Regions from separate parts of the Streptomyces sp. NPDC006235 genome, predicted to be linked through region 1. Evidence: riboswitches for the same ligand, from Rfam matches in the RefSeq annotation. Region 1 holds a riboswitch; the other holds the start of a gene.
What was found. Region 1 has a riboswitch for glycine ahead of gcvP (aminomethyl-transferring glycine dehydrogenase). Riboswitches for the same ligand answer to the same signal wherever they lie in the genome.
Positions count from the first base shown of each region.

Region 2: it holds a riboswitch for glycine, as region 1 does, so the genes downstream of both, gcvT (glycine cleavage system aminomethyltransferase GcvT) here and gcvP (aminomethyl-transferring glycine dehydrogenase) in region 1, are expected to answer to the same signal.

Region 1 covers NZ_JBEXSR010000005.1:353,305-357,755, forward strand. The annotation lists gene gcvP (aminomethyl-transferring glycine dehydrogenase) at 1-1,636, opposite strand, end outside; glycine riboswitch at 1,812-1,907, opposite strand; gene ABZ192_RS09265 (PRC-barrel domain-containing protein) at 2,021-2,395, shown strand; partial or broken gene ABZ192_RS09270 (DNA polymerase IV) at 2,314-3,817, opposite strand; gene ABZ192_RS09275 (MerR family transcriptional regulator) at 3,949-4,451, opposite strand, start outside.
Region 2 covers NZ_JBEXSR010000052.1:27,967-32,417, reverse strand. The annotation lists gene ABZ192_RS38160 (enhanced serine sensitivity protein SseB C-terminal domain-containing protein) at 1-446, opposite strand, end outside; gene ABZ192_RS38155 (enhanced serine sensitivity protein SseB) at 609-1,397, opposite strand; gene ABZ192_RS38150 (AAA family ATPase) at 1,465-2,133, opposite strand; glycine riboswitch at 2,317-2,416, shown strand; gene gcvT (glycine cleavage system aminomethyltransferase GcvT) at 2,563-3,681, shown strand; gene gcvH (glycine cleavage system protein GcvH) at 3,781-4,158, shown strand; gene glyA (serine hydroxymethyltransferase) at 4,173-4,451, shown strand, end outside.

The DNA of each region.
Region 1 (4,451 bases):
AACCCCCGGCCTGCTCGGCGGGCGCGAAGGGGTGCAGCTGCCCGAATTCGGGCCAGGTGACCGGCTCCATCTCCGTGGTCGCGTTGAGCTTCATGGTGCAGGAGCCCAGCGGGATCATGCCCCGGTCGAGCGCGTAGTCGCGGTCGGCCAGCCGGCGCAGGTAGCGCAGCATGGCCGTCTCGGAGCGGTGCTGGTGGAAGACGGGGTGTGTCAGGTACTCGTCGGACCGCAGCAGAGCGTCCGGAAGCCCGTCTTCCGTGGTCGCGTCCAGCGCCTCGATGACCCCCTCGACACCGAAGGCGGCCCACACGGCACGCAGCTGGGCCCGGGTCGTGGTCTCGTCGCAGGCGATCGAGACGTGGTCGGCGTCGACGAGACGGAGGTTGACCCCGTTGCCCCGCGCGGCGGCCACGACACCGGCGGCCCGGCCCTCGACACGCACGGTCAGCGTGTCGAAGTAGGACCCGTGCACGACCTCGACCCCGCCGTTCGCGAGCCCGGCGGCGAGCACCGTGGCGTACCGGTGGGTGCGCCGCGCGATGCCCTTCAGGCCTTCCGGCCCGTGGTAGACGGCGTACATGCCGGCCATGACGGCGAGCAGCACCTGGGCGGTGCAGATGTTGCTGGTGGCCTTCTCACGGCGGATGTGCTGCTCACGCGTCTGGAGTGCCAGCCGGTAGGCCTTGTTCCCGTCGGCATCCACGGACACGCCGACGAGCCGCCCGGGCAGGCTGCGCGCCATCTTGTCCTTGACCGCCATGTAACCGGCGTGCGGACCGCCGAAGCCCATCGGCACTCCGAAGCGCTGTGTCGTCCCGACGGCGATGTCCGCGCCGAGCTCACCGGGCGACTTCAGCAGCGTCAGCGCGAGCAGATCGGCGGCGACGGTGACGAGCGCCCCGAGTTCGTGCGCCTGGTCGATGACCGGCTTGATGTCGCGTACGGCTCCGGAGGCGCCCGGGTACTGGATCAGAATGCCGTTGATCTCGCGCTCGGCGATCTCGGCGGGGATGCCCTCGCCGAGATCGGCGACGACGACCTCGACGCCGGTCGGCTCGGCCCGGGTCTGGATCACGGCGATGGTCTGCGGCAGCGCGTCCGCGTCGACCAGGAACAGGCCCTTCTTGTTCTTGCCCAGACGCCGCGACAGTGCCATGGCCTCGGCCGCCGCGGTGCCCTCGTCGAGCAGGGAGGCACCGGAGGTCGGCAGTCCGGTGAGGTCGGCGACCATGGTCTGGAAGTTGAGCAGCGCCTCGAGCCGCCCCTGCGAGATCTCCGGCTGGTACGGCGTGTAGGCCGTGTACCAGGCCGGGTTCTCCATGACGTTGCGCATGATGACCGGCGGCGTGAACGTGCCGTAGTACCCGAGTCCGATCATGGAACCGAGGACCTGGTTGCGGTCGGCGAGGGAGCGCAGCTCGGCGATCACCTCGGCCTCGCTGCGGGCGCCCGGCAGGTCCAGCGCCTCGGCGCTCTTGATCACGGCCGGGACCGCGGCGGCCGTGAGCTCGTCCAGCGAGCCGTAGCCGACCTGCGCAAGCATCTTGGCGCAGGCCTCGTGGTCGGGGCCGATGTGGCGCTGCTCGAAGGGGACTGCCTCTTCGAGCTCGGAGAGCGGAATGCGGTGGGCGGTCATTACGGAGGCCTCCTGGTCGTCACGACCTTCGAGGGGCACCACGGCACGGGTACCCGAACGGCCTCCCCCTCTGTCATCTCAACCTGAGAGCTTCACCGGATCGCCCGAAGGCCTCCGGTTTTCACCGTCGGTGAGAGCGGAAGCCGTCGACACCCGCCCTGCTTTCCAGAGTGACCTCGTCCGTGCGGTACGTGTGCCTGAGAGATTCCGGGGAGGATTTGCTCCTTCGGCGCCTCCGATGGTGTCTGGAGGACTCTCCCGCACGGGGTCAACAGCCGCTGCCAGCGTACCAGCGCGGTCCACGCACGAACCTTCGAGTGGCCACCTCTCCGATTGTGCCGTTTTGTAGTGCTTACGGATGAGTTGCGACCATGTGGAGGGCCCGTGCGAACCGATATCGATCCGCGCAACCTGATCGGCCGCAAGGCGTTCGACCGCAACGGAACCAGGATCGGCACGATCGACGAGGTCTACCTCGACGACGCCACCGGCGAGCCGGAGTGGGCGGCCATACGGACCGGCCTGTTCAGCAGGGACGCTTTCGTCCCCCTCGAACCCAGTGAACTGATCGACGGCGCCCTCCACGTGCCCTTCGACCGCGCCCTGATCAAGGACGCACCCGACTTCGGCGTGGGCCGACACCTCTCCCCCGAACAGGAACTCCAGCTCTACCACCACTACGGTCTCGACGTCGCCGCGCCTCCCCCGCTGCCCGACCACGACTTCGGCAAGCTGGCGGGCACGGACGAGACGGCCTGAAGCCCGGCGAGCCTCCTAGGGGGCGGCGGACCGTACCCCCACAGCCCCGGCCCCGCCCTCCGGCCCACCGCGGCTCTCCTCCGGAGTCGATAAAACCAGCGGCAACGGATCCGCCGGCTCCAGGTCCGGGTCGTCGACCCGGAAGGTCCGCACCCGCCCGGGCTGCGAGCCGGGCGTCTCGAACCGCACGGTGACCCGTCCCAGACCGCTGCCCTGCACCCATCCGTGCCCGAACAGGGCGTGCCGTACGTCGTGCCCGGCGGGCCACCGCCGCTCGGCGAGCGCCGGCTGCTCCTCGGCCGGCGCCACGGCGTCCTCCTCGAGGGGCCCCTCCGCCTGCGGCCGCTCCCCCGCCGCCTGCGCGAAGAGATCCTCCTGTGTGTAGTCGGCGAGGCCGCTGACGCCCACCCCGAGCAGCCGCACACCCCCCGTCGTGTCGACCGAATCGAGCAGCCGGGCCGCCGCCTCGCGGATCACCGCGGGATCGTCCGTCGGCCCGCGCAGTGTCTCGGACCGGGTGAGCGTCGAGAAGTCGTACCGCCGCACCTTCAGCACGATCGTCCGCCCGGACAGCCCGGCCCCGCGCAGCCGCCGCACGCACCGGTCCGCCAGTCGCTGCACCTCGAGACCGACCCGCACCCGGTCGTGGATGTCCACGTCGTACGTGTCCTCGACCGACACCGACTTCGTTTCCCGCTCCGCCACGACGGGCCGGTCGTCCCGCGCCAGCGCCATGGCGTACAGGCCGTGCCCGTGCGACTTTCCCAGCAGCCGGACCATCTCGTCCTCGCCCGCCTCGACGATCTCCTCGATCGTGGTGATCCCGGCCCGCCGCAGATGATCGCCCGTCGCCGGCCCGACCCCCGGCAGCGTCCGCACCGACATCGGCCCGAGCATCGCCCGCTCGGTCCCCGGCTCGATCACCACCAGCCCGTCCGGCTTGGCCTGCTCCGAGGCGATCTTCGCGAGCATCTTGGAGGCGGCGAGCCCCACCGATCCCGTGAGTCCGGTGACGGCCCGTATGTCCGCGCGCAGCTGCCCCCCGACCAGCCGCGCCGACTGCTCGTCCCAGGCCGCTCCCCCGGCTTCCAGGTCCACGAACGCCTCGTCCAGGCTCAGCGGCTCCACCAGCGGCGACAGGGCCCGCAGCAGCTCCATCACCCGCTCGCTGATCGCCTTGTAGAACCCGAAGCGCGGCACGAGATACGCGGCGTTGGGCGCCAGTCGCCTGGCCTGCCCCATCGGCATCGCCGAATGCACACCGAAGACCCTCGCCTCGTACGACGCCGTGGCCACGACGCCCCGGGGCCCGAGCCCACCCACGACGACGGCCTTCCCGCGCAGGCTCGGCTTGGACGCCTGCTCCACCGAGGCGAAGAAGGCATCCATGTCGAGATGCAGGATCGTGGGCGCGGTTCTCACATCTCCGATGCTGCCCTACGCCACTGACAACGCCCCGGACAACCGCCCCGACACCCGGGAGAAAGCGCTTGCAGCCCGGCACGGAAACGTCCCGCCTGCAACGGCCGGGGGGCATCGCACCGCCGGACGGTTCAGACGGCCCGGTTCCGCCGCCGCGCCAACTCGTCCGCCGGGTTGGGCCCGACCAGGGTCTCGCCGGTGTCGATCCGCTCTCCGTGCAGCTGGGACAGCGCGCTCTCCACGTCCCGCCACACCACGCCCACGGCGATCCCGAAGACGCCCTGGCCTCCTTGGAGCAGCGCGTGGACCTCGTCCGGCGAGGTGCACTCGTAGACCGTCGCCCCGTCACTCATCAGCGTCATCCGCTCCAGATCGCGGAAACCGCGTTCTCTGAGGTGCTGGACGGCTGTGCGGATGTTCTGGAGCGACACCCCGGTGTCGAGGAACCGCTTGACGATCTTCAGGACGACGACGTCTCGGAAGCTGTACAGCCGCTGCGTCCCCGACCCGTAGGCGGGGCGCACACTCGGCTCGACGAGGCCGGTGCGGGCCCAGTAGTCCAGCTGCCGGTAGGTGATACCGGCGGCCGCGCAGGCCGTGGGGCCCCGATAGCCGATCTGCTCGGACGCCATGG
Region 2 (4,451 bases), on a different contig from region 1:
GGGAGCTCGATGGCCGGTTCGGACAGCCGCAGCGGGCCGGCGGGCTGGCGGTCCAGGCCGGTGGCGATCCGCCGCAGGTCGAGCCAGGGGATGCCGACGCCGCCGCCGGGGGCGTGCGGGTTGAGCCAGAGGCCGTAGTGGTCGGGGTAGAGGGCGCGGGCGACGTCGACTCCGTCGACCACCTCGTAGCTGCGGTTCCAGCCGCTCGCCGAGAGCTCCTGGGCGGAGGTCACACAGGGGGCGTAGCCGTAGCCGTCGACCTCCATGTTCCCGTACTGGGCGTCGGGGGAGCCCGCCTGGCCGTGCCAGAGGAGCATCCAGATCCGGCCGGAGTTCGGGGTCGCGAGCGCGCGCAGGAGTGCCTCGTAGGCGTCGTAACGCCCGGGCGTGACCTGGCGCAGCATGTGCTCGACCTGTCCGGCCGCGGCCGTGCCGCTCGCGCTCACCTTTACCGCCCCTTCGTACAACGCCTCGACCGTGACCTAGCTTAAGCCCGCCCACCGACTCGGGACTCGTTCCCGTCCGGCGGGTGCGGCCCGTCTGTTGCTGGTCGCGCCACGCGGCGAAGCCGCATGATGTTACAGCCCGCGCCCCTTCAGGGCATCGCCCTACCGCTGGTAGAAGGGCCGGACCCTGTCCCTCATCCAGGTGCCCACCGGGTCCTCCGCGACGTCCAGGAGGACCAGGTTGACCTGCCAGGGGGCCGGGCACCGGGTCACGGCTCGGGACAGGGCCTCCAGGGGGAGGGCCCGCAGGTCGCCTTCCCACTGGGAGAGTTCGACGCCCACGAACATCACCGGGTCGGCGGTCTCGATCGCCGCGAGGCAGCGGCGGGCGGTGAGGACGACGCCGATGGCCTCGAACTCGGCGGAGGCGGCGGCGAGGAAGTCCACCGGGTCGTCCTGCCAGTCGGGCTCGAAGAGGCGGACCCGGCCGCCGCTCGCGGGACCGTCCAAGGGGGTCCGGCCGGCCCGGCAGAGCTCGGCCACCGCGGGCGGCGGGAGGGGTATGCCGACGACGCCACCCGGGTTGACGGCTATCCCCGCGTGCGGGGGCAGGCCGCGGGCGAACTCCACGGCGGGCGCAATCGTGTACGACATGTGGGAGCCGACGACCTGGCGGAACTGCTCCTCGGAGCTGAACACAGGTACGTACGCCTGGCCCTCGATCTCGATGCCGGGCAGGTCGAGGGGACCGCTCTGCGGGCCGCCGCCGTTCGGCAGGGGGACCCAGACGAAACTCCGGCCGAGCACTTCGACGATCCGCCCGCCGGCCGACGGCCCGGCCCCGAGGGAGGCCGAGAGCACCTCCTCCAGTTCGTTGCCGGGCCATCCGCCGTGCGGGTGGGTCTGCGTGTGCGCCGGGAAGTCCGCGGAGAAGTCCGCCGGGAAGTCCATCTGCCTACCGCCTGCCTGGAACCACTGCTGTGGCTCAAAAGGCTAGCGGCTCCCCGGCCGCCTGCGGTCAGCCCGTGAAGCCGATCCGGCGCAGGGTGCCCGCCGCGTCCCGGTCGACGAGGATCGCCGAGCCGCAGCCCGCGGGCAGTTCGCCCCGCTCCACGGAGCGCAGCAGGCGGTTGGCCGCCGCACGGTGGCGCAGGAACGCGTACCGCGAGACGCCGCGGCCCCGGTCGCGCTGGCCGGCCAGGGCCTCCTCGGGGGTGACGTCGAGCATGAGCAGATGCAGGGTGCCGCCCCGGCGGCGGGCCTCGCGGGCCAGCCAGCGGCGGACCCAGGCCTGAGTGCCGCAGTCGTGCACGACGACGCCCTCGCCGGTGCGCAGGGCGCGCCGCAGTCCGGCGTAGTGGGCGAGGCGGACGAGCGGGCGGTAGACCCCGTACGGCAGGAAGCGCGGCATGCGGCCGTCCCAGCGGTCGCGCGTGTCCTGGGAGTCGATGCGCCGGCCCGGCACGGTGCGCCGCATCAGCGTGGACTTGCCGCTGCCGGGCAGGCCCGTGACCACGACGAGGTCGCGGGGGCCGAAGAGCAGCGCATGCGGGCCTCGGCCTTCGCGCTCGCGCAGATCGCGGACGACCGGCACCGGCAGCGGGCCGCAGGCCGCCCGTGCCGGAGCGGCCGGCTGCTCGGGCAGCGCGACGCCCGATGTCGTGGCGTACGCGGTGGTCCTGTTCACCGTGATCGTCCTCCCCTGGGGCCAGGTACTTCAGTCCCATCCCCGCCGAGTGTAAAGAGAAGGTAATGCCCGATGTCTCTCGTTTTAGTCCTCTTCCCGCAACAGCCCTGCTACAGGGTGGTGCCCCTGCCACCCCGCGACGATGCGTGCAATGATGTGCGCGCCAACTGCATACCGGCCGTTTGAATCCGCGCGGGAGAGTTCCCAGCACCGCTGACGCTGGGGCGCCGAAGGAGCAAGTCCCTCCCTTGAATCTCTCAGGCCCCGTTACCGCGCGGGCGAGGCACATCTGAAAAGCGGGCCGCCGTCCTCGGTGGTCCCACCCAAGGTGCAAGCCATGTCCTGTGCGGTCATGGCGAACCTCTCAGGTTCCGATGACAGATGGGGAGGAACGACCTCGCCCGTCATGCCCTTGGAGACGACCGCCCGATGAGCAGTACGCCACTGCGCCACACCGCGCTCGATGCCCTGCATCGTTCGCTCGGCGCGACGATGACCGACTTCGCCGGCTGGGACATGCCCCTGCGCTACGGCTCCGAGCGCGACGAGCACAACGCCGTGCGCACGAGGGCCGGGCTCTTCGACCTCTCCCACATGGGGGAGATCACCGTCACCGGCCCGCAGGCCGCCGCCCTCCTCGACCACGCCCTGGTGGGCAACATCGGCGGCGTCAAGCCCGGCCGCGCCCGCTACACCATGATCTGCCGGGCCGACGGCGGCATCCTCGACGACCTGATCGTCTACCGGCTGGGCGAGACCGAGTACATGGTCGTCGCCAACGCCTCCAACGCCCAGGTGGTCCTGGACGCGCTGACCGAGCGCGCCGCCGGCTTCGACGCCGAGGTGCGCGACGACCGGGAAGCCTACGCGCTGATCGCCGTCCAGGGCCCGGAGTCCCCCGGGATCCTGAAGTCCCTCACCGACGCCGACCTCGACGGGCTGAAGTACTACGCCGGGCTGCCCGGCACGGTCGCCGGGGTCCCGGCCCTGATCGCCCGCACCGGTTACACCGGCGAGGACGGCTTCGAGCTGTTCGTGAAGCCGGAGCACGCGGTCGAGCTGTGGCAGGCCCTGACCAAGGCCGGCGAGGGTGCCGGGCTGGTCCCGTGCGGGCTGTCCTGCCGCGACACGCTGCGCCTGGAGGCGGGCATGCCGCTGTACGGGCACGAGCTGAGCACCTCGCTGACGCCCTTCGACGCCGGGCTCGGCCGGGTGGTGAAGTTCGAGAAGGAGGGCGACTTCGTGGGGCGCGAGGCCCTGCGCGAAGCCGCCGCCAGGGCCGAGCAGAACCCGCCGCGCGTGCTGGTCGGGCTCGTCGCCGAGGGCCGCCGGGTCCCGCGCGCCGGGTACGCGGTCGTCGCCGGCGGCGAGGTGATCGGCGAGGTCACCTCCGGCGCCCCCTCCCCCACGCTCGGCAAGCCGATCGCGATGGCGTACGTGGATCCCGCGCACGCCGCGCCCGGCACGACCGGCGTGGGCGTGGACATCCGGGGCAGTCACGAGCCGTACGAGGTCGTGGCGCTGCCGTTCTACAAGCGCCAGAAGTAGACACTGGCCGTCGGACCGCACCAGCGGCCCCGGCACATCACGGCGCTCACCAGCAGTCCCCTTCATCAGCACTCCCGCGCGTACAGGAGAATCCAGGCCATGAGCAACCCCCAGCAGCTGCGTTACAGCAAGGAGCACGAGTGGCTGTCGGCCGCCGAGGACGGCGTCTCGACGGTCGGTATCACGGAGCACGCGGCCAACGCGCTCGGCGACGTGGTCTTCGTCCAGCTCCCCGAGGTCGGTGACACGGTGTCCGCGGGCGAGACCTGCGGCGAACTGGAGTCGACCAAGTCGGTGTCCGACCTGTACTCCCCCGTCTCCGGTGAGGTCACCGAGGTCAACGAGGACGTGGTGAACGACCCGTCGCTGGTGAACTCGGCCCCCTTCGAGGGCGGCTGGCTGTTCAAGGTGCGGGTCACGGACGAGCCGGGCGACCTGCTCTCCGCCGACGAGTACACCGCGTTCTCCGCCGGCTGAGGAGTCGTAGCCGTATGTCCGTCCTGAACACACCCCTGCACGAGCTCGACCCGGCCGTGGCCGCCGCGGTCGACGCCGAGCTGCACCGGCAGCAGTCCACGCTCGAGATGATCGCCTCGGAGAACTTCGCCCCGGTCGCGGTCATGGAGGCGCAGGGCTCGGTCCTCACCAACAAGTACGCCGAGGGCTACCCGGGCCGCCGCTACTACGGCGGCTGCGAGCACGTCGACGTGGTCGAGCAGATCGCGATCGACCGGGTCAAGGAGCTGTTCGGCGCCGAGCACGCCAACGTG